Regions from separate parts of the Pseudomonas sp. P9_31 genome, predicted to be linked through region 1. Evidence: predicted binding sites of a transcription regulator. Region 1 holds the regulator's gene; each other region holds the start of a gene.

Region 1 (10,340 bases):
CAGACCTGCCGGTGATTCGCCGTGTTGGCCTGGGCATGGCGGTGGCCAACGCTGCCAGCTTCGTGCGCGAACATGCCCATGGCATCACCCAGGCCCGTGGTGGCGAAGGCGCCGCTCGTGAATTCTGCGAATTGATCCTGCGCGCCCAAGGCCATCTCGATGCGGCCAACGCCGCATACCTGTGAGCCCATCATGCTGAGCAAAAAGATTCGCAACATTCTGATATTCGGTTGCATCGCAGCGCTGTTCGCTGCGGTCGGCTACTGGAACATCAGCCCGGAACGCTTCCTCGACAAGCCGGTGGCGCCTGTCGATGAAGCGGCGATCGACTATTACGCGATCCACGCCCACAGCGTGCAGTACTTGCCGGACGGCAAATTGCAGTACGAAATGACGTCCGACAAGGTCGAACACCTGAAAGCGACCGAAGTGACGTTGCTGACCAATCCTGACCTGAACATGTTTCGCGGCACCGAGTTCCCCTGGCACGTCCAGAGCGAGCGCGGCGAAGTCAACCCGGACGGCACTCAGGTCGAGCTGATTGACTCGGTACGTATCACGCGCTTCGACGAAAAAAACCGCAAAACCCTGATTACCAGCACCCGTATGACCGTGTTCCCGCAGCAGCAATATGCGCAGACCGATCAACCCGTTAGAATCGACGGCGCCGGCGGTGTATCGACAGGCAACGGAATGAAAGCGTACTTGAAAGAGAGCAGGATACACCTGCTATCGAACGTAAGAGGACAGTATGAGGCTCGTTAAAACTCTCCCTATTTTGCTCAGTCTGGGCGCAGCACTGGGAAGCGTGAGCGCCTGGGCTCTGCCGAACGATCAAGAGCAGCCTATCCGCATTCAGGCCGACGACGCCCAACTGGACGACAAGAATGGCGTTGCCACCTATAAAGGTGACGTGATCATCACCCAGGGCTCGATGAAGGTCACCGGCAACACCGTGACCATCACCCGCACCCCGACCGGCGACATCGACGTGGTGACTTCGGTGGGCAACCTCGCCTACTTCGAGCAACTCCAGACCCAGGGCGACACCAAGCCTGTTCAGGGTTGGGGTGTGACTATCCAGTACCACGCTTCGCAGAACCGCGTCGTGCTGATCGATCGCGCGAAAGTCATCGATAAGGACAACAACACCACTCAGGGCGAGAAAATCGTCTACGACACGGTCAAGAAGCTTGCGAGCGCCGGCCGCGCCACCGGCAACAAGGTCACCGAGCAGCGTCCGCGCATCGATATGGTGATCCAGCCGAAGAAGAAAACCGACGAGCAGAAGGCCCAGTAATGGCAACTCTGAAAGCTCAGCATCTGGCCAAGAGCTACAAGAGCCGCCAGGTCGTGCGTGACGTCAGCCTGTCCATCGACAGTGGTCAGATTGTCGGCCTGCTTGGCCCCAACGGCGCCGGCAAGACGACTTGCTTCTACATGATCGTCGGCCTGGTACAGGCCGACCAGGGCCGCGTACTGATCGACGACCTGGACGTCAGCCACCAGCCTATGCATGGCCGTGCGAAGGCCGGTATCGGCTATCTTCCGCAAGAAGCGTCGATCTTCCGCAAGCTTTCGGTGGCCGACAACATCATGGCCATCCTCGAAACCCGCAAGGAACTCGACAAGGCCGGTCGCCGCAAAGAGCTGGAAAGCCTGCTGCAGGAATTCCACATCCACCACATCCGCGACAACCTCGGCATGAGCCTGTCCGGTGGTGAACGCCGCCGTGTGGAAATCGCCCGGGCATTGGCCACCAACCCGAAATTCATCCTCCTCGACGAACCCTTCGCCGGCGTGGACCCGATTTCGGTCGGCGACATCAAGCAGATCATCCATCACCTCAAGGCCAAAGGCATTGGCGTACTGATCACGGACCACAACGTCCGTGAAACCCTGGATATCTGCGAAACCGCCTACATCGTCAACGATGGTCAGCTGATCGCTGAAGGTGACTCCGCCACCATCCTGGCCAACCAACTGGTCAAGGAAGTGTATCTGGGCCACGAGTTCCGCCTGTAAGCACTGAGGTGTCTGGCTGATTGTCCGAGCGCTTGTCTCGATAAAAATCAATAGGTTTTTATTGTTACAGCGCTCTAGGCAAACGCTGCAGTTTCGGGCATATAATTTGCTTAAGTTTGGCGCTTCGGCGCCCTGTAGTGGATGGCGCATGTGCGCCGGCGAATAAGGTGTTAAGCCCCTGCCATGAAACCATCGCTAGTCTTGAGAATGGGCCAGCAGCTGACGATGACACCGCAGCTGCAACAGGCCATCCGCCTGCTCCAATTGTCGACCCTGGACCTGCAACAGGAAATCCAGGAGGCCCTGGAGTCCAATCCGATGCTCGAACGCCAGGAAGAAGGCGACGACTTCGATAACGCCGATCCCTTGGCCGACAAAGCCGAACAGCAACCCAACGCTGACATTCAGGAACCCTCCTATCAGGAAACCGCCCCGACGGTGGATAACCTCGAGGAAGGCGACTGGAACGAGCGCATTCCCAACGAACTGCCCGTCGACACGGCCTGGGAAGACGTCTACCAGACCAGCGCCAGCAGCCTGCCGAGCAACGATGACGACGAGTGGGATTTCACCACCCGCACATCGGCCGGTGAAAGCCTGCAAAGCCATTTGCTCTGGCAACTGAACCTGGCACCGATGTCCGACACCGATCGCCTCATCGCCGTAACCCTGATCGACTGCATCAACAATCAGGGCTACCTGGACGAAACCCTCGAGGAAATCCTCGAAGCCTTCGATCCGGAACTGGATATCGAACTGGACGAAATCGAAGCCGTCCTGCACCGCATCCAGCAATTCGAACCCGCCGGCATCGGCGCCCGCAACCTCGGCGAATGCCTGCTGCTGCAACTGCGCCAACTGCCCGCCAAGACCCCTTGGCTGGCCGAGGCCAAGCGCCTGGTCACCGATTACATCGACCTGCTCGGCAGCCGCGACTACAGCCAGCTGATGCGCCGCATGAAGCTTAAGGAAGATGAACTGCGCCAGGTGATCGAACTGGTCCAGAGCCTCAACCCGCGCCCGGGCTCGCAAATCGAGTCCACCGAAGCCGAATACGTCGTTCCCGACGTGATCGTGCGCAAGGACAACGAGCGCTGGCTGGTGGAGCTGAACCAGGAATCGGTACCACGCCTGCGGGTCAACGCCCAATACGCCGGTTTCGTGCGCCGCGCCGACACCAGCGCCGACAACACCTTCATGCGTAATCAGTTGCAGGAAGCTCGCTGGTTCATCAAGAGCCTGCAAAGCCGCAACGAAACCCTGATGAAAGTAGCCACCCAGATCGTCGAGCATCAACGCGGCTTTCTGGAGTACGGCGATGAAGCCATGAAGCCGTTGGTGCTGCATGACATCGCCGAAGCGGTGGGCATGCACGAATCGACGATTTCACGGGTGACCACGCAAAAATTCATGCATACCCCACGGGGCATCTATGAACTGAAATACTTTTTCTCCAGCCACGTCAGTACCTCCGAAGGCGGTGAATGCTCGTCCACAGCGATCCGCGCGATCATCAAAAAACTGGTTGCCGCGGAAAATCAGAAAAAGCCGTTGAGTGACAGCAAGATCGCTGGTTTACTGGAGGCACAAGGCATTCAGGTAGCCCGTCGCACCGTCGCCAAGTACCGCGAATCCCTGGGGATCGCGCCTTCCAGCGAACGGAAGCGGTTGATGTAGCCGCCGGGCTCGCCACAGCGTTCCAGTGGCAGGTATTTCTGCCTGCCGCTTTATGCACTGGCAACGAAGGAGAAGCTGTATGCAAGTCAACATCAGTGGACACCAACTGGAAGTGACCGAACCTCTGCGCACCTACATCGGCGAAAAACTCGACCGATTAGAGAGGCATTTCGACAAGATCACCAACGTGCAAATCACGCTGAACGTCGAAAAGCTGCTGCAAAAGATCGAAGCCACGCTGCATATCCCCGGCGGAGAAGTGGTCGCCAATGCCGAGCATACGGACATGTATGCCGCCATCGACCTGTTGACCGACAAGCTGGATCGCCAACTCAAAAAGCATAAGGAAAAGACCCAGAGCCTCCTCCAGGGCGCAACCGGTCGTTAACACCCCCAATCCATGATCCGACTTGAAAACATCCTGACCCCCGGCCGTTCCCAGGTGAACGTGCCGGGCGGCAGTAAAAAGAAAGCCCTCGAGCAAATTGCCAACCTGATCGCCCGGGAAGTGCCGGATCTGGAGATGCAAGATGTCTTCGAGGCTCTTGTTGCCCGTGAAAAACTCGGTTCCACCGGTTTTGGCAACGGCATCGCCATCCCCCACTGCCGCCTCAAGGGCTGCGAATCGCCCATCAGTGCCTTGATGCACCTGGATGCACCCATCGATTTCGACGCCATCGACGGCGCCCCGGTTGACCTGCTGTTCGTGCTGCTGGTCCCGGAAGCCGCCACCGATGCACACCTGGAATTGCTGCGCCAGATCGCCAGCATGCTTGACCGCAAGGAAGTGCGCGAAAAACTGCGCAGCGCCCCGAGCAACGAAGCCTTGTATCAGGTTGTCCTGGACGAGCAAAACGGTCACTAATCATGCGCTTGATCATTGTCAGCGGCCGCTCCGGCTCAGGTAAAAGCACCGCCCTCGATGTTCTCGAGGACAACGGCTATTACTGCATCGACAACCTGCCGGCCGGCCTGCTACCGGAACTGGCCGAGCGTGCGCTGATTCACACCGAACTGGCACAACCGCTGGTGGCCGTGTCCATCGATGCGCGTAACTTGCCAAGCCACCTGTCACGGTTTCCCGAACTGTTGGAAGAGGTCCGCAGCCGGCATATCCAGTGCGATGTGCTGTATCTGGACGCCGACGAAGAAACCCTGCTCAAACGCTTCTCGGAAACACGCCGTCGTCACCCGCTCAGCAGCGCCAATCGCTCGCTGGCGGAGGCGATAGAGGACGAAACCAATCTGCTGGGGCCTATCGCCGATCTGGCCGACCTCAAGGTCAACACCACCAATCTGAACCTGTATCAGCTGCGCGATACCATCAAGCTGCGCTTGCTGAATCAGCCGGAGCCCGGCACTGCATTCCTGGTGGAGTCTTTCGGGTTCAAGCGTGGCATGCCGGTGGACGCCGATCTGGTGTTCGACGTGCGCTGCCTGCCCAACCCTTACTGGAAGCCGGAGCTGCGCGCGCAGTCCGGGCTCGATCAACCGGTGGCCGAGTACCTGGCGGCACAGCCGGACGTCGAAGAGATGTTCCAGGACATTTCCTCGTACCTGCTCAAGTGGCTGCCCCGCTTTGCCGCCAGCAACCGCGCCTATGTCACCATTGCCATTGGTTGCACCGGCGGGCATCACCGCTCTGTCTACCTGACCGAACGTCTGGGTCAGGTCCTGCAACAATCCCTGAAGAACGTCCAGGTTCGCCACCGCGACCTCAGCTAAAGGATTCACATCGCGATGCCTGCTCTGGAAATTGAAATCATCAACAAGCTGGGACTGCATGCCCGCGCGTCTGCAAAATTCGTTGGGGTGGCCGGTCAGTTCCCGTGCCAGATCAGGGCCGGCCGCACTCCGGAGTCGATGGTCGACGGCAAAAGCATCATGGCCATGATGATGCTGGCCGCTGGCAAGGGCACTAAAATCCACCTGAGTACCGAAGGCGAACAGGAACAGGAAGCGCTGGATGCATTGGTGGCGCTGATCAACAACTTCTTTGACGAAGGCGAATGAACATCAAAAGATCGCAGCCTTCGGCAGCTCCTACATGGGATTGCGGACACCTGTAGGCGCTGCCGAAGGCTGCGATCTTTTTTCTCAAGCGAGCGCTGTATCCATCACCATCATCAAGCAAAACCCGATCAGCAGCCCGAGGCTGGCCAGTTTGTCGTGACCATGGCGTCGCGACTCGGGAATGACTTCGTGAGTCACCACCAACAGCATCGCCCCGGCTGCCAGCGCCAAGCCCAAAGGCAACAGCAGTTCAGCCAGGCTCACCAGCCAGGCGCACAGCAGTGCAAAGACCGGCTCGACCACCCCTGACGCGGCACCGATCAGGAATGCCTTGATCCGCGACATCCCTGCTCCGGCCAACACCAACGCGATCACCAGCCCTTCGGGTACATCCTGCAAGGCGATGCCCATGGCCAGGCTATCGGCGTCAGGCATGCCACCACCGGCCGAGACGCCGACTGCCATGCCTTCGGGAATGTTGTGGGCGATGATGGCAAATACAAACAACCAGACTCGCGGTGGAATCAACGGCCGCTCCAGCGTCCCCACATGCATTTCAGGCGTGGCGCCAGACACCTTGCGATCCACCAGAAACAGCCCGAATGCGCCCAACATAATGCCGAAGCTGATCAGACCACTGGCCGCCCAAGGCGTCAGCCCGAGGTTTTCGGCCGCCGCAATGCCTGGCACGATCAGCGAAAACGCCGTCGCCGCGAGCATCACTCCGGCCCCGAAACCCAGTAGCGTGTCGCTGACAGCCTGAGGCATCCGCCGAATCACCAGCACCGGCACCGCACCCAAGGCTGTGCCCAAGGCGCAAATGGCCCCGCCTTGCAGGGCGCGCAACAGTTTCGGTTCGAGGTCCAGCCACATCAGCCCCTGGGCCACCAATAACGTCATGCCTGCCAGCAGCAACAGCGATCCCAGTGCGTAACGAAACATCCGCCCGCTTCCGATCGCCAGTGTTTCAGTGCCCATAGTCAGCCTTGAATTGTTTTAAGCCAGTGCAGCCTGATAGCGCGCAGCGACTTCGGGCCAATTGATCACGTTGTAGAACGCATTGATGTATTCCGGACGGCGGTTCTGATAGCGCAGGTAATAAGCGTGCTCCCAGACATCCAGGCCGAGAATTGGCGTATTGCCGTTCATCAGCGGGCTGTCCTGGTTGCCGCTGCTTTCAACGACCAACGTCTTTTGCGGCGTCACGCTCAACCAGGCCCAACCGCTACCGAAACGGGTCAACGCAGCTTTGGTGAAGGCTTCCTTGAAGCTGCCGAGACCACCCAGTTGCTCGTCGATCGCCTTGGCCAGCGCACCTTCAGGCTGGCCGCCGCCGTTGGGCGCCATGACTTCCCAAAACAGTGAATGGTTGGCATGCCCACCGCCCTGATTGATCACCGCCGCACGGAGTTTTTCCGGCAATTGCTGGACAGCCGCCACCAGTTTTTCCACGGGCCATTCGGCGAATTCGGTGCCTTCGACTGCAGCGTTGAGGTTATTGATGTAGGTCTGGTGGTGTTTGGTGTAGTGAATTTCCATCGTCTGCGCATCGATGTGCGGTTCCAGGGCGTCGTAGGCGTACGGCAAGGCAGGCAAGGTAAAAGCCATTTCAATGAATTCCATGTTGTAGGGGTGCAGGCTGATGCGCGGGCGACGTCTTGGTGTGCAGCAATCGCTGAGTGCGCGGATACTCGCCGTGCTCGCTGATGAAATTCAGCAGTTCGACATAGGTTTTGCTGCTCTGGCGCAGCGCGGCTTCACGCAAGGCCGGTGACAGCCGTGGGTCCTGCATGGTCTGCAACAGCCGTTGATGGATTGCGCACAGGTACTCGACGCTCTCCTCGGGCTGGTTCAGACGCAAGTGCAGGTCTGCCAGGTTGTGGTGAGAAATCACGCAGGCCGCCACCGCTTCGTCGGCATCCGCCCAGCGCTCGAACAACACCTGGGCCAAGGCCAATGCCTGTAAGTAAGCCTCGCGGGCATCGACCAGTTCGCCCAGCATGAAACAGCGATTTGCTCTTTCGATCATGCGTTTCCAGTGCTCCATGGTGAGCCTCCAAAGCGCTAGCAGTGATTACACGCCACCTGCGGTGAGCTTTTCCGGATCAAGCAAAACCTCAAGCTGGCTGCGTGTCAGGTCGGTGTGTTCCAAGGCGACATCGATCACCGGCCGCCCCTGCTGATAAGCCTTCTTGGCAATTTCAGCAGCTTTTTGGTAACCAATGATCGGGTTGAGTGCGGTGACCAGAATCGGGTTGCGCGACAGCGTTTCCTTGAGCCGGGCCTCGTTGACCTTGAAGCTGGCAATGGCCTTGTCGCCCAGCAGACGACTGGCGTTGGCCAGCAATTCGATACTGCTCAGCAGGTTCTGGGCGATGATCGGCAGCATGACGTTCAATTCGAAATTGCCCGACTGACCGGCGACAGTGATGACCGTGTCGTTGCCAATCACCTGAGCGGCGACCATCGCGGTGGCCTCCGGGATTACCGGGTTGACCTTACCGGGCATGATCGATGAGCCCGGCTGCAAAGCTTCGAGTTCGATTTCACCGAGGCCGGCCAACGGGCCGGAATTCATCCAGCGCAGGTCGTTGGCGATTTTCATCAGGGAAACCGCCGTGGCCTTGAGCTGCCCGGAAACGCTGACCGCCGTGTCCTGCGAGCCAATCAGCGCAAACAGGTCCTTGCCCGGTGTGAACTGCACCTGAGTCAGTTGACTGAGCTGCTGACTGAAACGCGCCGCAAACTCTGGATGGGCATTGATCCCGGTGCCCACTGCAGTGCCGCCCTGGGCCAGGGATTGCAGGCTCGGCAGCAGATCCTGCAAGTGACCGACATTGGCCTTGAGCTGTTGCGCCCAACCGTTGAGCACCTGGCTCATGCGCACCGGCATGGCGTCCATCAAATGGGTACGCCCGGTTTTGACGAACGGATGAACCTGCCCGGCCTTGCGCTCGATCACCTGCACCAGATGCACCAGCGCCGGCAGCAATTGCTCATGCAAGGTCAATGCGGCGCTGACGTGAATGGTGGTCGGGATGATGTCGTTGCTGCTCTGGCCGCAATTGACGTGATCATTGGGATTCACCGGCTCGCCCAACAAACGACTGGCCAGGGTGGCGATCACTTCGTTGGCGTTCATGTTGGAACTGGTGCCGGAACCGGTCTGGAAGATATCGACCGGGAAGTGCTGCATGAAGTCACCTTCGAGCAGGCCTTGAGCGGCGTCGACGATGGCTTTGCCCTGGGATTCGCTGATCTGCTTGAGCTCGACGTTGGCTCGGGCAGCGGCGGCCTTGGCCAGGATCAGCGCCCGGATGAATTGCACGGGCATCGGCTTGCCACTGATCGGGAAGTTATCCACCGCGCGTTGGGTTTGCGCGCCATACAAAGCATCAATCGGGACCTGTAGCTCGCCCATGCTGTCACGTTCGATACGAGTGTTATTCATCAGGAAATCCTTGCACCAGTTCTATGAGAGGGATGGAGGGTTGCAACTCGCAGGTCGCCAGTTGCCAGGCATAGCTCCGCCAGCGCTTGAGGCGGCATTTGCAGAGTGATTGCCGTTCGAGATCACGCAGCGGTCGCCAGGCCTGGTCGAGACACAGGCTGCGCCAGTGCCAGGGCAGCGCGACGTCGGCAGCCGTGTCGAGCAATAAACGCAAGGAGGTTTCGGCGATGGTCCAGGGTGAGGTCGCCGTGCAACAAGCCAGGTATCGGCCCTCGGCCAGATAATGCTCGATCAGGCGCGGCTCGTCGGGGTCCATGGCACAGCGGATCTGGCGACTCATCCAGCGCCAGCTTTCGAGGTAAGGCTGCTCGTGCAAGGCAGAACTCATAATCCGGGCTCATTCGGCAATGAGATTTATTATTAGATGATAATGAGAACCAAAACAAGCACAGCAAAGCATTGAGCATTTTGTGGGAGCGGGCTTGCCCGCGATGACGCTAGAAGATTCAACATCGATGTCGACTGAAATGACGCTATCGCGGGCAAGCCCGCTCCCACAGGATCTGGGTTGCGACCAATAAAAAAGGCGCGCCATCCGATAGATGACGCGCCTTTTTGTGCAGCGGTCGGAGTTTAGCTACCCGCCACCGTCATTCGCTCGATCAACACCGAACCGGTGCGAATGTTGCTACGCAGCTCTAGGTCATTACCGACCGCCACGATCTGCTTGAACATGTCGCGCATGTTGCCAGCGATGGTCACTTCCTGGACCGCGAACTGGATTTCGCCGTTCTCGACCCAGAAACCCGCCGCACCACGGGAATAATCGCCAGTGACCATGTTCAGGCCCTGCCCCATCAGTTCGGTAACCAGCAGGCCGCGGCCCATGCGGCGCAGCAAGGCGGCCTGATCTTCGTCGCCATGGGTGACGAACAGGTTGTGCACGCCGCCGGCGTTGGCGGTGCTCGGCATGCCAAGCTTGCGGCCGGAGTAGGTACCTAATATGTAAGACACCAGCTCGCCCTTCTCCACGAACGGCTTGGCGTATGTCGCCAGGCCGTCACCGTCGAAGGCCGAGCTGCCCAGGGCGCGCATCAAGTGCGGACGTTCATCGATGGTCAGCCATTCCGGGAACAGCTTCTGCCCCAGGGTGCCTTCGAGGAACGACGATTTT
Region 2 (10,340 bases), 700 kb from region 1:
TGAGTGCCCTCGCCCGCACTGGCTGGCGCCTTCACCGAACGCGAAGCCCACAGCGGGCGCTCGCCATTGAGGCGCGACAGCGGCCCGTTGGTGGCGACCGTACCGGCGGCAATCGGCGTTTCCACGGCAGCTTGCGCGGCGGCCTGCTTGGCGGCAGACGCTGCCGCGGCCTCCCCCGGCGCCATCGGTTTGTTCTTCGACATCTGGCGCATCAGCACGTCCGCCAGGCCAATACCGCCGCCCTCGCGGGACAGGGAAACGGCCAACTGCTGGTCGTACATTTCCTGGTACTGCTTGGCCGCCGGCGTATTGAGCGGGTTGTCCTGGCCCAGCGCTTCGGTGGCCGAGCGCATGGACTTGAGCATTTCACCAAGGAACAGCGACTCGAATTCCTGCGCCACCTTGCGCATGTTCGCATCGCTGTTCTTGTCGCCAACCTTGAGCTGGTTCAGGCGATTCAGGTCCGAGTAGGAACCCGAATCGCTGCTGCTGACCAGACCGCTTTTGCGCATATCCATGATCGCCGTCCTCAGATCACGATCAAGTCGGCTTGCAACGCGCCAGCCTGTTTCAGCGCTTCGAGGATCGCCATCAAGTCACCCGGTGCCGCGCCGACCTGGTTCACCGCACGGACGATCTCGTCGAGGGTGGTGCCCGGGCCGAACTTGAACATCGGCTTGGCTTCTTGCTGAGCGTTGACCCGCGAGCGCGGCACGACCGCCGTCTGCCCGTTGGACAGAGGGCCGGGCTGGCTGACGATCGGGTCTTCGGTAATGGTCACGGTCAGGCTGCCGTGGGTCACAGCGGCCGGCGAAACCTTGACGTTCTGGCCGATCACGATGGTGCCGGTGCGCGAGTTGATGATGACTTTCGCCACCGCCTGACCCGGATCGACTTCGAGGTTTTCGAGGATCGACAAATAGTCGACCCGCTGGCTCGGATCGAGTGGCGCGGTCACGCGGATCGAGCCACCGTCGATGGCCTGAGCGACGCCTGGGCCGAGCATGTCGTTGATCTTGTCGACGATGCGCTTGGCGGTGGTGAAGTCCGAACGGTTGAGGTTCAGGGTCAGGGTGTTGCCCTGATTGAAACCGCTCGGCACGGCACGTTCGACCGACGCACCGCCAGGGATGCGGCCGGCCGACGGAACGTTGACGGTGATCTTGGAACCGTCACGACCCTCGGCATCGAAACCGCCGACCACCAGGTTGCCCTGAGCGACGGCGTAGACGTTGCCGTCGATACCTTTGAGCGGCGTCAACAGCAAGGTGCCGCCGCGCAGGCTCTTGGAGTTACCGATGGACGCCACGGTGATATCTATCTGCTGACCTGGCTTGGCGAACGCCGGCAAGTCGGCGCTGATCGATACCGCCGCAACGTTCTTCAGCTGCACGTTACCGGAACCTGCCGGTACCTTGATGCCGAACTGCGAGAGCATGTTGTTGAAGGTCTGCAGGGTGAACGGGGTCTGGGTCGTCTGGTCACCGGTGCCGTTAAGCCCGACCACCAGGCCGTAGCCGATCAATTGGTTGGAACGCACGCCGGAAATACTGGCGATGTCCTTCAGCCGCTCGGCTTGTGCATCGAAGGCCGCCGTCAGCAACAGGGCACCCACCATCAGGTGTTTGAAGTTCAACATGCTCAACTGGAAAGCCACCTAGAAAGGGAACAGCGGGCTGAGGAAGAAACGGTCGAACCAGCCTGGCTGACTCGCATCGGCAAACGCGCCGGTGCCCGAATAGGTGATGCGCGCATCGGCAACGCGAGTCGACGACACGGTGTTGTCGGTGGCGATGTCATCGGCGCGAACGAGGCCGGCAATCCGCACCAGCTCATCACCGGTATTGAGGGTCAGCCACTTCTCGCCGCGCACGGCGATGATGCCGTTGGGCAACACGTCGGCGACAGTCACGGTGATCGAACCGGTCAGGCTGTTGCCCTGCCCGGCTTTACTGTCACCCTTGGTCGCGCGATCGCCGCTGTAGCCGGCGTTCAGACTGAGATCACCAGTGTCTAACGGGTTGTTCACGCTGGGCACCGTACCAAACAGCGAGGACAGACCGATGCTGGCCTTGCTGGTCTTGTCGACCTGAGAGTTGGCGTTCTTGCTCGCCTGGGTGCGCTCGTTCAGGGTGATGGTGATGATGTCACCGACCCGGAACGCCTTGCGGTCGCTGTACAGGTTCTGTTCGAAACCGGCCTGGTAGATCGAGCCGTTATTGGCGGCAGCCGGCAGCGGCGTGCGCGGCAACACCGGGGCGTAGTAAGGGTCATTGGGCTTTGGCGTCGGACCGACGCACCCCGCCAGCGCGGCGACCCCACTCAGTGCCAGAACAGATACGAAGCGATTCATGACCCTACCTCACGGTGTTGCAGGCGACCTCATGGCCGCCTCATAGACTTGATTACAGATTCTGCGTTACGAACGAGAGCATCTGGTCGGCGGTGGAGATCACCTTGGAGTTCATCTCGTAGGCGCGCTGAGTGGTGATCATGTTGACCATCTCTTCAACGGTGCTGACGTTGGACGTTTCCAGGGTGTTCTGCAGCGTGGTGCCGAAACCGGCCAGGCCCGGGGTACCGACTTGCGGCGCGCCGCTGGCAGCGGTTTCCTGGAACAGGTTGTTACCCACCGCTTGCAGACCGGCCGGGTTGATGAAGTCAGCGGTTTGCAGGTTGCCGATCACTTGGGCGGCCGGGTTGCCGGCAACGGTGATGGACACGGTGCCGTCACGGCCAACGGTGAACGTCTGGGCGTTGTTCGGAATGACAATGGCCGGTTCCAGGGCGAAGCCGCTGGCGTTGACGATCTGGCCGTTGGAGTCCAGGTGGAAGGTACCGTCACGGGTGTAGGACGTGGTGCCATCGGGCTGCAGGATCTGGAAGAAACCACGACCGTCGATGGCCATGTCCAACGGCTGCTCGGTGGTTTGCAGGCTGCCGGCGGTGAAGTTTTTCTGGGTACCGACGATGCGCACACCAGTACCCACTTGCAGACCCGACGGCAATTCGCTGTCCTGGGTCGACTGGGCGCCTGGCTGGCGCTTGATCTGATACAGCAAATCCTGGAACTCGGCGCGGTCACGTTTGAAACCCGTGGTCGATACGTTGGCCAGGTTGTTGGAAATGGTGGTGAGGTTGGTGTCCTGGGCGGACAGACCTGTTTTGGCAACCCATAGAGCCGGAAGCATTCGATTCTCCTCGTGCGCCTGTTTTACGGCGCGACGTTCTGATAATTAGCTGATCTGCAAGACCCGAGCCATGGCCTGGTCATCGTCTTTGGCGGTGTTCATCATCTTGATGTGCAGCTCGAACTGCTTGGCCAGCGCCAGCACCGAGGTCATTTCTTCCACGGCATTGACGTTGCTCGACTCAAGGAACCCGGACACCAGCTTGACGTTGGCATCGGCTTGCGCCGGCTTGCCGTCCTGGGTGTGGATCGAACCGTCCAGGCCTTTGGTCATGTTCTTGAAGTCCGGGTTGACCAGCTTGATGCGGTCGACTTCGGCCATCACCCGCGGGCCTTCGCCCATCGCACGGATGCTGATGGTGCCGTCTTCGCCGACTTCGACTTGCTGCTCGGGCGGCACGGCAATCGGCCCGCCATTGCCCATCACCGGCATACCGTTACCGGCGCGCAGCACGCCCAGGGCGTCAACGTTCAGACTGCCGGTGCGCACGTAGCTTTCACCGCCATCGGGGTTCTGCACGGCGATCCAGCCGTTGCCTTGCACCGCGACATCGAGGTCGCGACCGGTTTCCACCAGCGTGCCCGCAGAGAAGTCGGTGGCCGGACGTTCGCTCATGGCAAACGCGCGCGCCGGAAAGCTGTCACCAAACACCGGCATCGAACGGGCCTGTTCCAGGTCCTTCTGAAAACCGTTGGTAGAGATGTTCGCCAGGTTGTTGGCATGAGCCTTCTGCGCCAGTGCATTCTGGCTGGCGCCGGTCATTGCCACATAAAGGTACTTGTCCACACTCTTTCCTCTGCATGCCGGACGTTTGCCGCCCACCGCTGTACTGCTGAGCCATAAGCAATTTGCAGACCAACTTTTTTCTGGCGGCGCAGGGCCCGGCAAACAAGGGACTTGAGGGTTTCAGAGGGGATGGGGGGAATGTATCGAAGACGAAAAACCGGCGGTGTTATGCCGCTTACGGCAAGCATCGACCTGTAGCAGCAGCCTCGCAGGCTCGGCAGCTGCTACAAAGGCAGGCTAGCCGGGCTCTTTGCCGACTTCATACTCACGCAACTTATTGGCAATGGTCGTATGGGAAACCCCCAGCCGCTTGCCCAATTGCCGACTGCTCGGATGCTCGGAATACAAGCGCTCCAGCACGGCTTTCTCGAAGCGCCCGACAATCTCGTCCAACCCGCCCTCGAGGGAGAAATCGCCAAGGGGCTGACGCACACCGTAATCCGGAAGACGAATGTGCTCGGCTTTGACTGTCCCGCCCTCGCACAGGGAAACCGCCTGAAACAGCACGTTCTCCAACTGCCGCACATTGCCCGGCCAGTGATAGTGACTGAGCCGCTCCATCGCCGCCGGGGCCAGTTTCGGCAACGGGCAACCGATCTGCCGACTGGCCTGATCGAGGAAATGCTCCACCAACGGCGCCAATCCGTCGAGGCATTCGCGCAACGGCGGAATGTGCAACGAGAGCACGTTCAAGCGGTGATACAAATCCTGGCGAAACTCACCGCGAGCACACAGCTCGGACAAGTCCACTTGAGTCGCGCAGATCACCCGCACATCCAGATAAACCTCTTCATCGCTGCCGACACGACGGAAGCAACCGTCCTGCAGAAAGCGCAGCAATTTCACCTGCAAGCGCGGGCTCATTTCGCCGACGCCATCGAGAAACAACGTACCGCCCGCCGTCAGCTCCAACAGCCCGAGCTTGCCTTCGGCCCGCGCTCCTTCGAAGGCACCAGGGCCGTAGCCGAACAGTTCGGTTTCGGCCATGGACTCCGGCAGACCGGCGCAGTTGAGCGCCATCAGCGGTGATTGCCCACGCGGGCTCGCCAAGTGACAGGCCCGCGCCAACAACTCTTTGCCGGTGCCGGTTTCGCCCTCTATCAACAGCGGCGCATCCAGCGGTGCCATGCGTCGCGCTTCGCGAACCACCGCCGCCATCACTTTCGAGCTTTGGAAAATGCTGTCGAACCCGCGCAATTCCTGCTTGCGCACGTTATAGATGCGCTCGCCCACCCGGTCCGCCCGGTGCAACGTCAACACCGCGCCGGCCATGGCCTCGCTTTCGTCATGTTCCGATTGCAACGGCGCGATGTCGGCGAGAAACACATCCCCCTTGACCTTCACCCGCAAGCCGTTGATCCGTGACTTGTTGGCGCGCACCAGCTCCGGCAAATCGAAGTCCTCGGCGTACCGCGACAGCGGAATCCCCGGCACCTCATCCACCCGCACCCCGAGCAACTGCGCCGCCGCACGGTTGGCCGCGACGATGGAGCCGCCCATGTCGATCGACAGCACCGGAAACTCCAGGGCACCGAGCAAGGCATTGAGCTCCATGTGCCGACGCTCGCTGGGCATCAGCCCTACGCGCTTGACGCCGAATACCCCGCCAATCGCCTCGAACTTCGGGCGCAACGCCTGGAACTGAATATTGATCAGGTTCGGGCAGTGCAGATAGATCGCATTGCCATGTTCACCGCCCACTTCGCCACGGGCGACATTGATCCCGTACTCGACCAGCAGGTTGAGAATGTCGCGCAGGATACCGATGCGGTTCTGGCAGTGGACTTTGATACGCATATAAAGGCCCAAAAAAGCGGTGAGTGAGGTTGATGCCTGGCGCACAACCTGTGGGGTATTCGCAGTGCCCTCGGACATTTTTTGCCGAGTGGCTCAGTTAGTCGTCAAGATTATGTGACAGGTAGAGCGCATTTCAAACCCTGAGAACTCAATACTTGCGCCATAGCGGCCAATCCGTAACGAATACTTTACAAAAAGCACGGATTTTTCCTACGCATAACGGGAATCACCTGCTGCAACACCGCACACCTTGGGGTATTTCTAGGTCCATAGCTGTACACACAACAAGAACGAATCCCCTAGCAGGAGAGCAGCATGAAGCAGACGCAATACGTGGCTCGCGAGCCCGATGCGCAAGGTTTTATCGACTACCCCGCCGAAGAACACGCGGTGTGGAACACGCTGATCACTCGCCAGCTGAAAGTGGTCGAGGGCCGTGCGTGCCAGGAATACCTGGACGGTATCGAAAAACTCGGTCTGCCCCACGACCGCATTCCGCAACTCGGTGAAATCAACAAAGTCCTCGGTGAAACCACCGGCTGGCAGGTTGCCCGAGTCCCCGCACTGATTCCCTTCCAGACCTTTTTCGAATTACTGGCGAGCAAACAGTTTCCGGTGGCGACCTTCATTCGTACCCGCGAAGAGCTGGATTACCTGCAAGAGCCAGACATTTTCCACGAAATCTTTGGCCACTGTCCGCTGCTGACCAACCCCTGGTTTGCCGAATTCACCCACACCTACGGCAAACTCGGCCTACAGGCTTCCAAGGAAGAACGGGTGTACCTGGCGCGTCTGTACTGGATGACCATCGAGTTCGGCCTGGTCGACACATCGCAAGGCCTGCGCATCTATGGCGGCGGTATTTTGTCCTCGCCGAAAGAAACCGTTTATTCCCTGTCGGACGCACCTGAGCATCAGGCCTTCGACCCGCTGGAATGCATGCGCACGCCATACCGCATCGACATTCTGCAACCGTTGTACTTTGTCCTGCCGAACCTCAAGCGCCTGTTCGACCTGGCCCACGAAGACATCATGGGCATGGTCAAACAAGGCATGCAGCTTGGATTGCACGCACCGAAATTTCCGCCAAAAGCTGCGTGACCCGCGCCTTTTGGCATCAAGTGAGTCTGTTACGGATCGCCGCTTTGCTTTAGCGTGGTCCCACTGACGACCGTTTTTCAAAACACTCGATTTCAGGAACACATCATGTCCACATTAAACCAAGCCCACTGCGAAGCCTGCCGCGCCGATGCCCCTCAGGTCAGCGACGAAGAATTGCCGATCCTGATCAAGCAGATCCCTGACTGGAACATCGAAGTCCGCGACAGCGTGATGCAGTTGGAAAAAGTTTTTCTGTTCAAGAACTTCAAACACGCGCTGGCGTTCACCAACGCGGTCGGCGAAATCTCTGAGGCCGAAGGTCACCACCCGGGCCTGCTGACCGAGTGGGGCAAAGTCACCGTGACCTGGTGGAGCCATTCCATCAAAGGCCTGCACCGCAACGATTTCATCATGGCCGCGCGCACCGACGAAGTGGCCAAAGACGCCGAGGGCCGCAAATAATGCATTTCGACGCCATCGGCCGAGTACCCGGCGACCCGATTCTCGGCCTGATGGAGGCCTATGCGCAGGACCCCAACCCGCGCAAATTCGACCTTGGCGTGGGTGTCTATAAAGATGCCCAGGGCCTGACGCCCATCCTCGAAGCGGTGAAGCTTGCCGAGCAGCGCCTGGTGGATCGCCAAGCCACCAAGACCTACATCGGCGGTCACGGCGATGCTGCGTTCGGCAAGGTCATCAACGAGTTGGTGCTGGGCGCCGATTCGGCGCTGATCGCCGAGCAACGGGCCGGTGCCACTCAGACGCCGGGCGGCACCGGCGCGCTGCGCTTGAGCGCCGATTTCATTGCCCAATGCCTGCCGGGCCGAGGCGTATGGTTGAGCAACCCGACCTGGCCGATCCACGAAACCATTTTCGCGGCAGCGGGGGTCAAGGTCAGTCACTACCCGTACGTGGGCAGCGATAACCGTCTGGATGTGGACGCGATGCTCGCGGTGCTCAATGAAGCGCCCAAGGGCGACGTGGTGCTGCTGCACGCCTGCTGCCACAACCCGACCGGTTTCGACCTGTCCCACGACGATTGGCGCCGGGTGCTGGACGTGGTGCGCAGTCGTGATTTGCTGCCACTGATCGACTTCGCCTATCAGGGCTTTGGCGACGGCCTGGAGCAAGATGCCTGGTCGACCCGGCTGTTCGCCGCCGAATTGCCGGAAGTGCTGATCACCAGTTCCTGCTCGAAGAACTTCGGCCTGTACCGCGACCGCACCGGCGCGCTGATTGTCTGCACGCAAACCGCCGACAAGCTGCTGGATATCCGCAGCCAACTGGCCAACATCGCCCGCAACCTGTGGTCGACACCACCGGATCATGGCGCCGCCGTGGTCGCGACCATCCTTGGCGATCCAGAGCTGAAAAGCCGCTGGGCCGACGAAGTGGAAGCCATGCGTTTGCGTATCGCCCAGTTGCGCAGCGGTCTGGTCGAAGCGCTGGAACCCCATGGCTTGCGCGAACGATTTGCGCACATCGGTGTGCAACGCGGGATGTTTTCCTACACCGGTTTGTCGCCGGAACAGGTCAAGCAACTGCGCGAGCATCACAGTGTGTACATGGTCAGCTCGGGCCGGGCGAACGTGGCCGGGATTGATGCGACGCGCCTGGATCTGCTGGCCGAGGCCATCGCTGACGTTTGCAAATAACCATCGAGCACTGCAAGTCCCCCTGTGGGAGCGGGCTTGCCCGCTCCCACATTTGAATGTGTGTCGCCCCCTCTTATCGACCTGTCTAGACAATCCCATCCGTCGCAACATGTGGACATAAAAGTCTATTTGTCATTTCTCCTGCTGTATCCTGCCCAGGCTTTTTTAAAGCGCGGATCTACCAGATCTATCAACAGACTTAGCGAGGAGCGCGACATGCACGAGATCCCTAATCTCCCCTTCCCAAGCCTGCACGAAACTGAGCAGACAACCACGCAACAAGCCGGTGCCCAACAGCCCGAGACGAAAGAAGCACCTGAACGCCGCCAGGCCGACAGCGAAGACTGATACATCCGCACCACCAGACCGTGTGGAAAGCGCTAATATGCGCTTTCCACACCGCCTGAACCGCGAGCCCCGCACCATGAGCGATGATTTTACTGAAGCACAGGCCAGCGTCCTGATCGGCACCGCCGAGAAGATGATCGACATCTGGAACCGCCTTTCCCCCGAGAAGCAAGCCGCCCTGCTGGCCCGCTTCGGCAGCGAAGAAAACGCCCTGGCCGCCCTGGTCACGACGCAACTGGTCGCCCCTGCAAAATCCTGACTCATCCCGTTCGGCAAATAGTTTTACTTTTTCACGCCTCGCGACTGTCCACGCCGCTATCATAAGCAGCCTATCTATCCTGCTGCCCCGTGGACCTTTTACCCATGTCAAAAACCCAGCGCCCCTTGGCGGTCACGCTGCAAGTTGTCTCCATCGTCCTGTTCACGTTCATCGGTTACCTGAATATCGGCATTCCCCTGGCCGTACTGCCGGGCTACGTCCACAGCGACCTCGGTTTCGGCGCCGTGATCGCCGGGCTGGTGATCAGTGTGCAATACCTGGCCACCCTGCTCAGCCGCCCGTACGCCGGGCGCATCATCGATAACAAGGGCAGCAAACTGGCGGTGATGTATGGCCTCGCCGGCTGTGGTTTGAGCGGTGTATTCATGCTGATTTCCGCCTGGACCCAAAGCCTGCCGACGTTAAGCCTGATCAGTCTGTTGATCGGTCGTCTGGTGCTCGGCAGCGCGGAAAGTCTGGTGGGTTCCGGGTCGATCGGCTGGGGCATCGGCCGCGTCGGCGCGGCGAACACCGCCAAGGTCATCTCCTGGAACGGCATCGCCAGTTATGGCGCGTTGGCGGTCGGCGCACCGCTGGGGGTGCTACTGGTGAGCCAACTGGGTTTGTGGAGCATGGGCGTGAGCATCGTGCTGCTGGCCGTGCTGGGCGTGGCGCTGGCCTGGCCGAAAGCCGCGGCACCAATTGTCGCAGGTGAACGTTTGCCGTTCATGCATGTGCTGGGACGGGTATTTCCTCATGGCTGCGGTCTGGCGCTGGGCTCCATCGGCTTTGGCACCATCGCGACCTTCATTACCCTGTACTACGCGACTCAGCATTGGTCCAACGCGGTGCTGTGCCTGAGCTTGTTCGGCGCCAGTTTTATCGGTGCGCGACTGCTGTTCGGTAACCTGATCAACCGCCTCGGCGGCTTTCGCGTGGCAATTGCCTGCCTCTCGGTGGAAACCCTCGGGCTGTTGCTGCTGTGGCTCGCGCCGGACGCTCATTGGGCACTGGCTGGCGCGGCACTGAGCGGTTTCGGTTTCTCGCTGGTGTTCCCGGCCTTGGGCGTGGAAGCGGTCAACCTGGTGCCCGCTTCCAGCCGTGGCGCGGCGGTCGGGGCTTATTCGCTGTTCATCGATTTGTCGCTGGGGATTACCGGACCGCTGGCGGGTGCGATTGCGGCAGGCTTCGGTTTTGCCTCGA
Region 3 (10,340 bases), 1.0 Mb from region 1:
TAGCAGTCGATGCCTTCACGCTTGACCCACTTGCCCAGCGCCTTGACGTTCTTTTGCAGACGGTTGGCAAACATCTGCCCGCCTTCGCTCAGGCGTGGCTGCTCGACCACCACCGGTGCCGGTTTGATCGGGTTGCCGTTCTTGTTGTACTTCTCGTACTTGCCCGGCGCTTCGATGTTCGACGGTGCATCGGACTCAGCCTGTTCACGCTCGATCTGGCGCTGTTCCGGGGTGCGGCGCTCGCCGGTGACGAACTGGTCCGGCGTGACCTTGATCAGCAGCAACTTGCACGGCAAGGCGCCGTTCCAGAACGAATACTGCTTGTGGCTGCGGATGCCCATGCGCTTGCCCAGGTCCGGGGCGCCAGTGAACACCGCTGCTTCCCAGTTCAGGCAGGCCTGACGCAGACGCTCGCCGAGGTTCTGATAGAGGTAAAGCAGGCTCGCCTCGTCGCCCAGACGCTCACCGTACGGAGGGTTGCAGATCACCAGGCCTTTCTGGTTCTGGTCCGGGCGCGGCTCGAAAGTCGCCACTTCGCCCTGGTAGATCTTGATCCACTCGCTCAGACCGGCACGTTCCACGTTGTTGCGGCCCGGTTGAATCAGCCGTGGGTCGGCTTCGTAACCGCGAATCCACAGCGGTGGCTTGGCCAGGCCGGCCGCGGCGCGTTCGGTGGCTTCTTCGTGGAGCTTTTTCCACAGCGCCGGCACGTGACCGAGCCAGGCGGTGAAGCCCCATTGCTCGCGACGCAGGTTCGGCGCCATGTCGGCGGCGATCATGGCGGCTTCTACCAGGAACGTGCCGACACCGCACATCGGGTCAGCCAACGCGCCGCCATCGGCGGCAATCCGTGGCCAGCCGGAACGGATCAGAATCGCCGCCGCGAGGTTTTCCTTCAGCGGCGCCGCGCCTTGCTGCAAGCGGTAACCACGCTGGTGCAGGCTGTGACCGGACAGGTCAAGCGAGAGGATCGCTTCGCCACGGTCCAGACGCAGGTGAATGCGCAGGTCCGGGTTGAGCTTGTCGATGGACGGGCGATCACCTTGTGGAGTGCGCAGTTTGTCGACGATGGCGTCCTTGACCTTCAAGGCGCCGAAATGGGTGTTATCAATGCCCGAACCGTGACCGCTGAATTCGACAGCCAGGGTGCCATCATTGAGCATGTGGTCTTGCCACTCGATGTCCAGCACGCCGTGGTAGAGGTCTTCGGCGTCTTTCATCGGGAAGCGCTTGAGCACCAGCAGCACCCGGTTCGCCAGACGCGACCACAGGCACAGGCGATAAGCGGTTTCCATGGTGGCCATGCCGCGCACAGCCGAGGTGTGCTCGCGTGCGTCTTCAAGGCCAAGCCCGACGGCTTCCTCGATGAGCAGGCCTTCAAGGCCTTTGGGGCAAGTGAGGAAGAGTTCGAAACGATCGGACATGGTAATTCCAGAGCCTTTAGCTAAGTGAACCGGCAACGCATTGCCGATCCGGTTTTCAATCAGGCGCTTTTCTAAAAGAGCGCCCGCGTGGCACGAAGGTGTGCCGTCCCACCCTGACTGCTCGGGTTAAAAGAGCTTAGATGCCAGGGCAGATAAAAAAGTTGATGCAACAAAATGTCATAAGTCGACCCTTCGTCGAATAGTCCCCAAGAGCAACGGGTGTCATTCTCGTTAAAGGCCCAACCCCATCACCCTGCGCAGGGCCGATCATACCGGGGTTTGGCCAATAAACACGGGACAAATATCGTGTTACTTATGGCCATACCATCTTTATGGTTACGTTCTTATGACAAAACGATCATTCCCTCGATGTGACGCATTGGTTAGAACTCAACTCAGGTTGACGTCGCAACGGCGTCAACACCTTGGCTCGCGACGCCGGCAGCGAGCCACCAACGGCAGAGTTTTTCTGCCTGACCTCGATTGAGGTCGACGCGATACATACAGTCAACAAGTGAGGGAAACACCCTATGAGAAGACTTAAGCGTGATCCGTTGGAAAGAGCATTTTTGCGCGGATATCAATATGGCGTTGGTGGTAAATCCCGTGAGCTTTGCCCTTTTACTCTACCGTCGGTACGCCAAGCCTGGATCAATGGCTGGCGAGAAGGACGCGGCGACAATTGGGACGGTATGACCGGCACTGCGGGAATCCACAGACTCAACGAACTTCACGCCGTCGGCTAATACAGGGCACACACTCCGACACGACAATCTGATTACGTAACGACTTAACCACGCACGTCCCATCCGGACGGCGGGCTTCGGCCCAGGGGCTCCTTCGAGGAGCCCTTTTTTATGCCTGCCAGAAACTCAATCTCGAGCTGCAAACACATTATCTGTGGGAGCGCAGGGCGGCGATGGCATCCACCGATTCACGAATCAGCGCCGGGCCTTTATAGATAAAGCCGGAGTAGATCTGCACCAGGCTCGCACCCGCAGCGATTTTTTCAGCCGCGTGATGGCCTTCGGTAATGCCGCCCACGGCGATGATCGGCAAGCGACCGGCCAGTTCCGCGGCCAGCACCTTCACGGTGTGGGTGCTCTTGTCGCGAACCGGCGCACCGGACAACCCGCCCGCCTCATCACCATGTTCCAAGCCTTCGACGCCGACGCGGCTCAGGGTGGTATTGGTGGCGATCACGGCGTCCATCCCGGTTTCGATCAATGCCTGGGCGACTTGAACGGTTTCTTCATCGGTCATGTCCGGCGCGATCTTGATCGCCAGCGGAACATGCTTGCCGTGGCACTGGGCAAGTTCCGCCCGGCGCGTGGCCAGGTCGGCGAGCAATTGCTTGAGCGAGTCGCCGAATTGCAGGCTGCGCAGGCCCGGGGTGTTCGGTGAGCTGACGTTGACCGTCACGTAGCTGGCGTGGGCGTAGACCTTGTCCAGGCAGATCAGGTAATCGTCGACCGCACGTTCAACCGGAGTATCGAAGTTCTTGCCGATGTTGATGCCCAACACGCCCTTGTACTTGGCCGCCGCCACGCGAGCGAGCAAGTGATCGACGCCGAGGTTGTTGAAACCCATGCGGTTGATGATCGCCTCGGCTTGCGGCAAGCGGAAAATCCGTGGTTTCGGGTTGCCCGGTTGCGGGCGCGGGGTAATGGTGCCGATTTCGACGAAACCGAAACCCAATTGGGCAAACCCGTCGATTGCCGCGCCGTTCTTGTCCAGACCGGCCGCCAGCCCCACCGGGTTCGGAAACTCCAGGCCCATGACCGTCACCGGCAGTTTCGCCGGTGCCTTGCACAGCAAGCCGTTGAGGCCCAAACGCCCGCCCGCGCCGATCAGGTCCAGGGACAGATCGTGGGAGGTTTCCGGGGAAAGTTTGAACAGCAGCTGACGGGCCAGGGTGTACATGGGCAGGCTTGACTCGGTTGGCGATGAGAGGCGGCGATTATAGCCGTGCATCGGCTCCACAGGCGAGGCACGCGACAAAATCAGCCAGCGATGGCATATGCCTTGCACCGTTACAGGCATCAGCACTCATGCCAACGACGGAATGAGTGGAAGGACAATGGCGTCGTCACCCGGCTTTGCTCACGCAAGGGCCTTGGGACGACGCTTTTTTTTGGAAGGTGCGAAATCGATGAACGAACCATCAGCTGGCCCACTGGCCTGGGTCAACGGCAGCGATGCCCCGGAAAAAACCGAAATCAACCTCGGCTTCATGGCCCTGAGCGACTGCGCCTCAGTGGTGGTCGCCGCCACCCAGGGCTTCGCCCAACCCTATGGCCTGACCCTGAACCTCAAGCGCCAGTCGTCGTGGGCCAACCTGCGGGACAAACTGGTCAGCGGCGAACTCGACGCCGCCCACAGCCTGTACGGCCTGATCTACGCCGTGCACCTGGGCATCGGCGGCGTAGCGTCCACCGACATGGCCGTGCTCATGGGCCTGAACCAGAACGGCCAGAGCATCAACCTCTCCCACGGCTTGCAGGCCCTGGGCGTGACCAGTCCTGAAGCACTGGATCGGCACGTGCACCAAAGTCGCCCAAAACTGACCTTCGCCCAGACATTTCCCACGGGCACCCACGCCATGTGGCTGTATTACTGGTTGGCGAGCCAGGGCATTCATCCGTTGCAGGATGTCGACAGCGTGGTGGTGCCGCCGCCGCAAATGGTCGCGCACCTGCAAGCCGGGCGCATTGACGGCTTCTGCGTCGGTGAGCCATGGGCCGCCAGCGCAGTGCAGCAGAACCTCGGGTTTACGATGGCCACCACCCAGACCCTCTGGCCCGATCACCCGGAAAAAGTCCTCGGCTGCACCCGCGCCTTCGTCGAACAATACCCCAACACCGCCCGGGCCTTGGTGATGGCGATCCTCGAAGCGAGCCGGTTCATCGAAGCCAGCCGCGAAAATCGCTGCAGCACCGCGCAACTGTTGAGCGCCCCTGAATACCTGGATGCCCCGTTCGACTGCATCGAACCACGCTTGCTCGGTGACTACGCAGACGGTTTGGGCAATCGCTGGCAAGACCCGCACGCGATGCGTTTCCATGGCGGTGGCGAGGTCAACCTGCCGTATTTGTCCGACGGCATGTGGTTCATGACCCAGTTCCGTCGCTGGGGGTTGCTGCGTGACGACCCGGATTACCTCGGCGTGGCCCGTCAGGTCCAGCAACTAGACTTATACCGTGAGGCCGCCACCGCTATCGGTGTGCCCGCCCGGAGTCAGGAAATGCGCAGCAGTCAACTGATCGACGGCAAAGTCTGGGACGGCTCGGACCCGGCCGGCTATGCCCGCAGCTTCACGCTGCACGCCATGAGCGACAGCGCTCCCCTTCTCGCCAGCCGCTGACAGGAGCCTGCGAATATGTTGCGTATCCTGCTGATCAACGACACCGCGAAGAAAGTCGGACGCCTGAAAGCGGCCCTGATCGAGGCCGGGTTCGAGGTCATCGATGAATCCGGCTTGACCATTGACCTGCCCGCGCGCGTCGAAACGGTGCGCCCGGACGTAATCCTGATCGATACCGAGTCACCGAGCCGCGACGTGATGGAGCAAGTGGTGCTGGTCACCCGCGACCAACCACGGCCGATCGTGATGTTTACCGACGAGCACGACCCCGGCGTGATGCGCCAGGCGATCAAGTCTGGCGTCAGTGCCTACATCGTCGAAGGCATTCACGCACAACGCTTGCAGCCGATTCTCGACGTGGCCATGGCGCGCTTTGAAAGCGACCAGGCCCTGCGGGCGCAACTGCACGCCCGCGACCAGCAACTGGCCGAGCGCAAGCGCATCGAGCTGGCCAAGGGGCTGCTGATGAAGATGAAGGACTGCAACGAAGAAGAGGCCTACACCCTGATGCGCCGCCAGGCCATGAGCCGCCAGCAGAAGCTGATACAGGTGGCGGAGCAGATCATTGCCATGAGTGAGTTGCTTGGCTGAAGCCTTACCTCTGTGGCGAGGGAGCTTGCTCCCGCTGGGCTGCGAAGCGGCCCCAAAACCAGCCAACCCGGTAAATCAAACACAACACGGGGGCAGGATTTACGACTGCTTCGCAGCCGAGCGGGAGCAAGCTCCCTCGCCACAACGACCTCTATAGCCACAACCACCGATTGTTGGCACAAATCTCGCTAAGTAAATCACTGCAAGGTAACCAACGGCGGTTGCCCCACCTACGACAAAGACGTCGCTCACCTCATTCGCCCCCTGGCGGATCGGGTAGCGGCGTTTTTCCGTTTTGGCCCCAGAGACCGGGGCTGGTGGTGCGGCCGTTGCGGCGCCCCACCTGCAAGCTCATGACTCCTTCTTGATACGCCTGACAGCTGAGGTGCGCGATGAATTCAAGCTTCTGGAAATCCGGCCATACCCCGACTCTGTTCGCGGCCTTCCTCTATTTCGATCTGAGTTTCATGGTCTGGTACCTGCTCGGCCCTTTGGCGGTGCAGATCGCCGCTGACCTGCACCTGACCACCCAACAGCGCGGGCTGGTAGTGGCCACGCCGATTCTGGCCGGGGCCGTATTGCGCTTTGCGATGGGCATGCTGGCTGATCGCCTGTCGCCAAAAACCGCCGGAATCATCGGCCAGGTGATCGTCATCTGCGCCCTGTTCGTCGCCTGGAAAGTCGGCATTCACAGCTACGAGCAGGCGCTGCTGCTGGGCCTGTTCCTCGGCATGGCCGGTGCGTCCTTCGCCGTCGCCCTGCCGTTGGCCTCGCAATGGTATCCTCCGCAGCACCAAGGCAAAGCCATGGGCATCGCCGGTGCCGGTAACTCGGGCACCGTGCTCGCCGCCCTGATCGCCCCGATGCTGGCCGCCGCGTTTGGCTGGAGCAACGTGTTCGGCTTCGCCCTGATCCCGCTGATCCTGACCCTGATCGTCTTCGCCTGGCTGGCCAAAAACGCCCCTGAACGGCCGAAAACCAAGTCCATGTCCGACTACTTCAAGGCCCTGGGTGACCGCGACAGCTGGTGGTTCATGTTTTTCTACAGCGTGACCTTCGGTGGCTTCATCGGTCTGGCCAGTGCCCTGCCCGGCTACTTCAACGACCAGTACGGCCTGAGCCCGGTGACCGCCGGCTACTACACTGCAGCTTGCGTGTTCGGTGGCAGCCTGATGCGTCCGCTGGGCGGCGCGCTGGCGGATCGCTTCGGCGGCATTCGTACCCTGCTGGCGATGTACACCGTGGCGGCGATCTGCATTGCGACAGTGGGTTTCAATCTGCCGAGTTCCTACGCCGCGTTGGCGCTTTTCGTCTGCACCATGCTCGGTTTGGGTGCAGGCAACGGTGCGGTATTCCAATTGGTTCCGCAGCGTTTTCGTCGTGAGATCGGTGTGATGACCGGTTTGATCGGCATGGCCGGGGGTATCGGTGGCTTCGCACTGGCAGCTGGCATGGGCGCGATCAAGCAAAGCACCGGCAGTTATCAACTGGCCTTGTGGTTGTTCGCCAGCCTCGGTGTACTCGCCTGGTTCGGTCTGCACGGGGTGAAACGTCGCTGGAGAACCACTTGGGGTTCGGCAGCCGTCACCGCGGCTCGAGTGTGAGGGCTGAATGAGCCTGCAACTGAGTTTTGCCGAAGCCAGCGCCACCGGGCCTCGCGAAGAGAACCAGGATGCTCTGCGCCTGGTCACTCCGGCCCCGGCGCTGGCGGCGAGCAAGGGTTACCTGTTCGCCATCGCCGATGGCGTCAGCCAATGCGCCGATGGCGGCCTCGCGGCCCGTTCGACCTTGCAGGCGCTGGCACTGGACTACTACGCCACCCCGGAAACCTGGGGTGTCGCCCAGGCACTCGATCGCCTGCTACTGGCGCAAAACCGCTGGTTGCAGGCCAATGGCGGCGGGCAACCGCTGCTGACCACGGTCAGTGCCTTGGTGATGCGCGGCAGACGCTTCACCCTGGCGCATGTCGGCGATTGCCGGGTTTACCGCTGGCACGCCGACACGCTGCAACGGGTGAGCGAGGATCACGTCTGGGACCAGCCGGGCATGCAGCATGTGCTCAAGCGGGCCCTGGGGCTGGATCAACACCTGGTGCTGGATTTTCTGGACGGCGAACTGCGCCTGAACGAGAGTTTCGTGCTGCTCAGCGACGGCATCTGGGCCGTGCTGGGCGACACCGCCATTGCGGCGATTCTGCGCGATCAACCTGACCTGGACAGTGCCGCGCAGACACTGGTCAGCGCGGCGCACCTGGCCGGCAGTCAGGACAACGCCAGCGCCCTGCTCGTGCGGGTCGATGCCTTGGGTGAAACCAGCATTGGCGACGCGCTGATTCACTTGCAGCAATGGCCACTCCCGCCTGCGCTGAAACCGGGCCAGACCTTCGAAGGCTGGCAGGTCGAAGGGATCCTCGGCCAGAGCCAGCAATCGCTGCTCTACCGGGTGCGCGACGCACAACAACAGCGTTGGCTGCTGAAAACCTTGCCCGGCACTCTACGTGACGATCACCGGGCCGGGCAGGCATTGTTGTCGGAGGAATGGTTTCTCAAGCGTGTGGCCGGGCGGCATTTCCCTGAAGTCCATGCCGCCAGTCAGCGTCAGCATTTGTACTACGTGATGCGCGAACATTCCGGGTCGACCCTGGCTGAGCTGCATGAGCGTGTCGCAACGCTGCCACTGGCTCAATGGCAGGACCTGGCCGAACGCCTGCTGCGGGCGGTCGGCATGCTGCATCGACGGCAGATTCTGCATCGCGATATCAAACCGGAGAATCTGCTGCTGGGGGACGACGGCGAGCTGCGCCTGCTGGACTTCGGCCTCGCCTACTGCCCCGGACTGTCCGAGGATCAAGCCTTCGCCCTGCCCGGAACGCCCAGCTATATCGCGCCGGAAGCCTTTCGCGGAGACACGCCGACACCGCAACAGGATCTGTATGCGGTCGGCGTGACCTTGTATTACCTGCTCACCGGGCATTATCCCTACGGCGAAATCGAAGCGTTCCAGCGTCCACGCTTTGGTGTGCCGGTCAGCGCCAGTCGCTACCGGCCCGACCTGCCGGAATGGATCGCACAAAGCCTGGAGCGCGCGGTGGCGGCGGCTCCGGATCAGCGCTTTGAAACGGCGGAAGAATGGTTGCTGGTGCTGGAACAAGGGGAACGACGCAGCTTGAGCGTGCGCCCCAGACCGTTACTGGAGCGCGAGCCATTGAAGGTCTGGCGGACGTTGGCGCTGGTGTCGTTGCTGGTGAATCTGGTGCTGTTGTTTTTGCTGTTTCATGGTTGAGTTTTTCACTGCCCCCAAAAGATCAAAAGATCGCAGCCTTCGGCAGCGCCTACAGGTGCCCACGATCTCCCGTAGGAGCTGCCGCAGGCTGCGATCTTTTGACTTTTCTGCTTCAAAACCGTGCATGGCGCATTGAACCGGTGCATGCAAACACCCTCCTCCCGCGCTGAGAGCCCATAAATTCGACATTTGTGCGACTTGGCACAACCACTGCATTACCTTTCCCAACATACATAAAGCCCGGCCTTCAACGTAGAAGGCTGCGCTGCCCGAGAGAACGGGACAAGGACAAAGGCGTCCTCGCTAGTTAGCTAGCGGGACGCCTTTTTTTGTTTGCGCAAAATTTTGTCGAGCAAGGCCTGAATGCCCTGATGAGGCCAGCCCGAGCTCCCCGGAGAACCTGATGAAAAAACTAAAACTGGTGATGATCGGCAACGGCATGGCCGGGGTTCGCACCCTGGAAGAACTGCTCAAACTGAGTAATGAGCTGTACGACATCACGGTCTTCGGCGCCGAACCCCATACCAACTACAACCGCATCCTGCTGTCGCCCGTATTGGCCGGCGAACAGACATTCGAAGAGATCGTGCTCAACGATCTGGACTGGTACCTGGACAACAACATCAAGCTGCTGCTCAACCGCAAAGTGGTGGAGATCGACCGGGTCAAACGCCGGGTCATCGCCGAAGACGGCACCGAGGCCGAATACGACCGCCTGCTGATCGCTACCGGCTCGACCCCGTTCATCCTGCCGATCCCCGGCAATACCTTGCAGGGCGTAATCGGCTACCGCGACATTGCCGACACCCAGGCGATGATCGACACCGCCAAGACCCACAAGCACGCCGTGGTCATCGGCGGCGGCCTGCTGGGCCTTGAAGCCGCCAACGGCCTGATGCTGCGCGGCATGCACGTCACCGTGGTGCACATCGGCGAATGGCTGCTGGAGCGGCAACTGGACAAAACCAGCGGCCAACTCCTGCAAACCGCCCTGGAAGCCCGCGGCCTGCATTTTCGCCTGCGCGAACAGACCCAGGCCCTGCACGATGCCGGCAATGGCCGGGTCGGCTCGGTGCAGTTCAAGAACGGCGACATCATCCCCGCCGACCTGGTGGTGATGGCCGCCGGTATTCGCCCCAATACCGAACTCGCGGAAAAATCCGGCATCCCGTGCAGTCGCGGGATTCTGGTCAACGACACGATGCAAACCTACGACCCTCGGGTTTATGCCATCGGCGAATGCGCCAGCCACCGTGGAATCGCCTACGGCCTGGTCGCGCCACTGTTCGAACAGGCCAAGGTGTGCGCCAACCACCTCGCCCAACTGGGCTTCGCCACCTACAAGGGCTCGGTGACGTCGACCAAATTGAAAGTCACCGGCATCGACCTGTTTTCCGCCGGCGACTTCATGGGCGGCGAAGGCACCGAAACCATCACCCTCTCCGACCCGATCGGTGGGGTCTACAAAAAACTGGTGATCAAGGATGACGTGCTGGTCGGGGCCTGTCTGTACGGCGATACGGCAGATGGCGGTTGGTATTTCCGGCAGATCCGTGAGAACCATGGCATCGGCGAGATCCGCGATCACCTGATATTCGGTGAAAACGCCCTCGGCGACGTAGGACACCAAGGCCAGGACAAGGCCATGAGTATGGCCGACACCGCCGAAGTCTGCGGCT

The links. The regulator sigma-54, encoded in region 1, starts transcription at its own class of promoters, with help from an activator protein. The targets are predictions, from matches to a motif close to ANTGGCATNNANNTTGCTNT.
Region 2: QMK51_RS20640 (flagellar basal body rod protein FlgF) is a predicted target of sigma-54. The motif match lies at 4,032-4,051, and genes of this name have one in related genera.
Region 3: QMK51_RS19090 (CmpA/NrtA family ABC transporter substrate-binding protein) is a predicted target of sigma-54. The motif match lies at 3,437-3,456, and genes of this name have one in related genera.

The regions. Positions count from the first base shown of each region.
Region 1 is NZ_CP125375.1:5,287,942-5,298,281, forward strand. It holds gene QMK51_RS23995 (KdsC family phosphatase) at 1-185, shown strand, start outside; gene lptC (LPS export ABC transporter periplasmic protein LptC) at 193-765, shown strand; gene lptA (lipopolysaccharide transport periplasmic protein LptA) at 752-1,300, shown strand; gene lptB (LPS export ABC transporter ATP-binding protein) at 1,300-2,025, shown strand; gene QMK51_RS24015 (RNA polymerase factor sigma-54) at 2,209-3,702, shown strand; gene hpf (ribosome hibernation-promoting factor, HPF/YfiA family) at 3,782-4,090, shown strand; gene ptsN (PTS IIA-like nitrogen regulatory protein PtsN) at 4,103-4,567, shown strand; gene rapZ (RNase adapter RapZ) at 4,570-5,427, shown strand; gene QMK51_RS24035 (HPr family phosphocarrier protein) at 5,443-5,715, shown strand; gene QMK51_RS24040 (ZIP family metal transporter) at 5,800-6,693, opposite strand; gene QMK51_RS24045 (superoxide dismutase) at 6,712-7,323, opposite strand; gene QMK51_RS24050 (hypothetical protein) at 7,325-7,762, opposite strand; gene QMK51_RS24055 (class II fumarate hydratase) at 7,790-9,166, opposite strand; gene QMK51_RS24060 (FagA protein) at 9,159-9,554, opposite strand; gene pmbA (metalloprotease PmbA) at 9,800-10,340, opposite strand, start outside.
Region 2 is NZ_CP125375.1:4,592,935-4,603,274, forward strand. It holds gene flgJ (flagellar assembly peptidoglycan hydrolase FlgJ) at 1-518, opposite strand, end outside; gene QMK51_RS20625 (flagellar basal body P-ring protein FlgI) at 530-1,639, opposite strand; gene flgH (flagellar basal body L-ring protein FlgH) at 1,658-2,353, opposite strand; gene flgG (flagellar basal-body rod protein FlgG) at 2,406-3,191, opposite strand; gene QMK51_RS20640 (flagellar basal body rod protein FlgF) at 3,237-3,977, opposite strand; gene QMK51_RS20645 (sigma-54-dependent transcriptional regulator) at 4,215-5,774, opposite strand; gene phhA (phenylalanine 4-monooxygenase) at 6,090-6,875, shown strand; gene QMK51_RS20655 (4a-hydroxytetrahydrobiopterin dehydratase) at 6,981-7,337, shown strand; gene QMK51_RS20660 (amino acid aminotransferase) at 7,337-8,530, shown strand; gene QMK51_RS20665 (hypothetical protein) at 8,747-8,878, shown strand; gene QMK51_RS20670 (hypothetical protein) at 8,955-9,137, shown strand; gene QMK51_RS20675 (MFS transporter) at 9,242-10,340, shown strand, end outside.
Region 3 is NZ_CP125375.1:4,280,576-4,290,915, forward strand. It holds gene rlmKL (bifunctional 23S rRNA (guanine(2069)-N(7))-methyltransferase RlmK/23S rRNA (guanine(2445)-N(2))-methyltransferase RlmL) at 1-1,424, opposite strand, end outside; gene rmf (ribosome modulation factor) at 1,955-2,170, shown strand; gene QMK51_RS19085 (quinone-dependent dihydroorotate dehydrogenase) at 2,319-3,347, opposite strand; gene QMK51_RS19090 (CmpA/NrtA family ABC transporter substrate-binding protein) at 3,577-4,788, shown strand; gene QMK51_RS19095 (ANTAR domain-containing response regulator) at 4,804-5,379, shown strand; gene QMK51_RS19100 (nitrate/nitrite transporter) at 5,772-6,983, shown strand; gene QMK51_RS19105 (bifunctional protein-serine/threonine kinase/phosphatase) at 6,991-8,661, shown strand; gene nirB (nitrite reductase large subunit NirB) at 9,065-10,340, shown strand, end outside.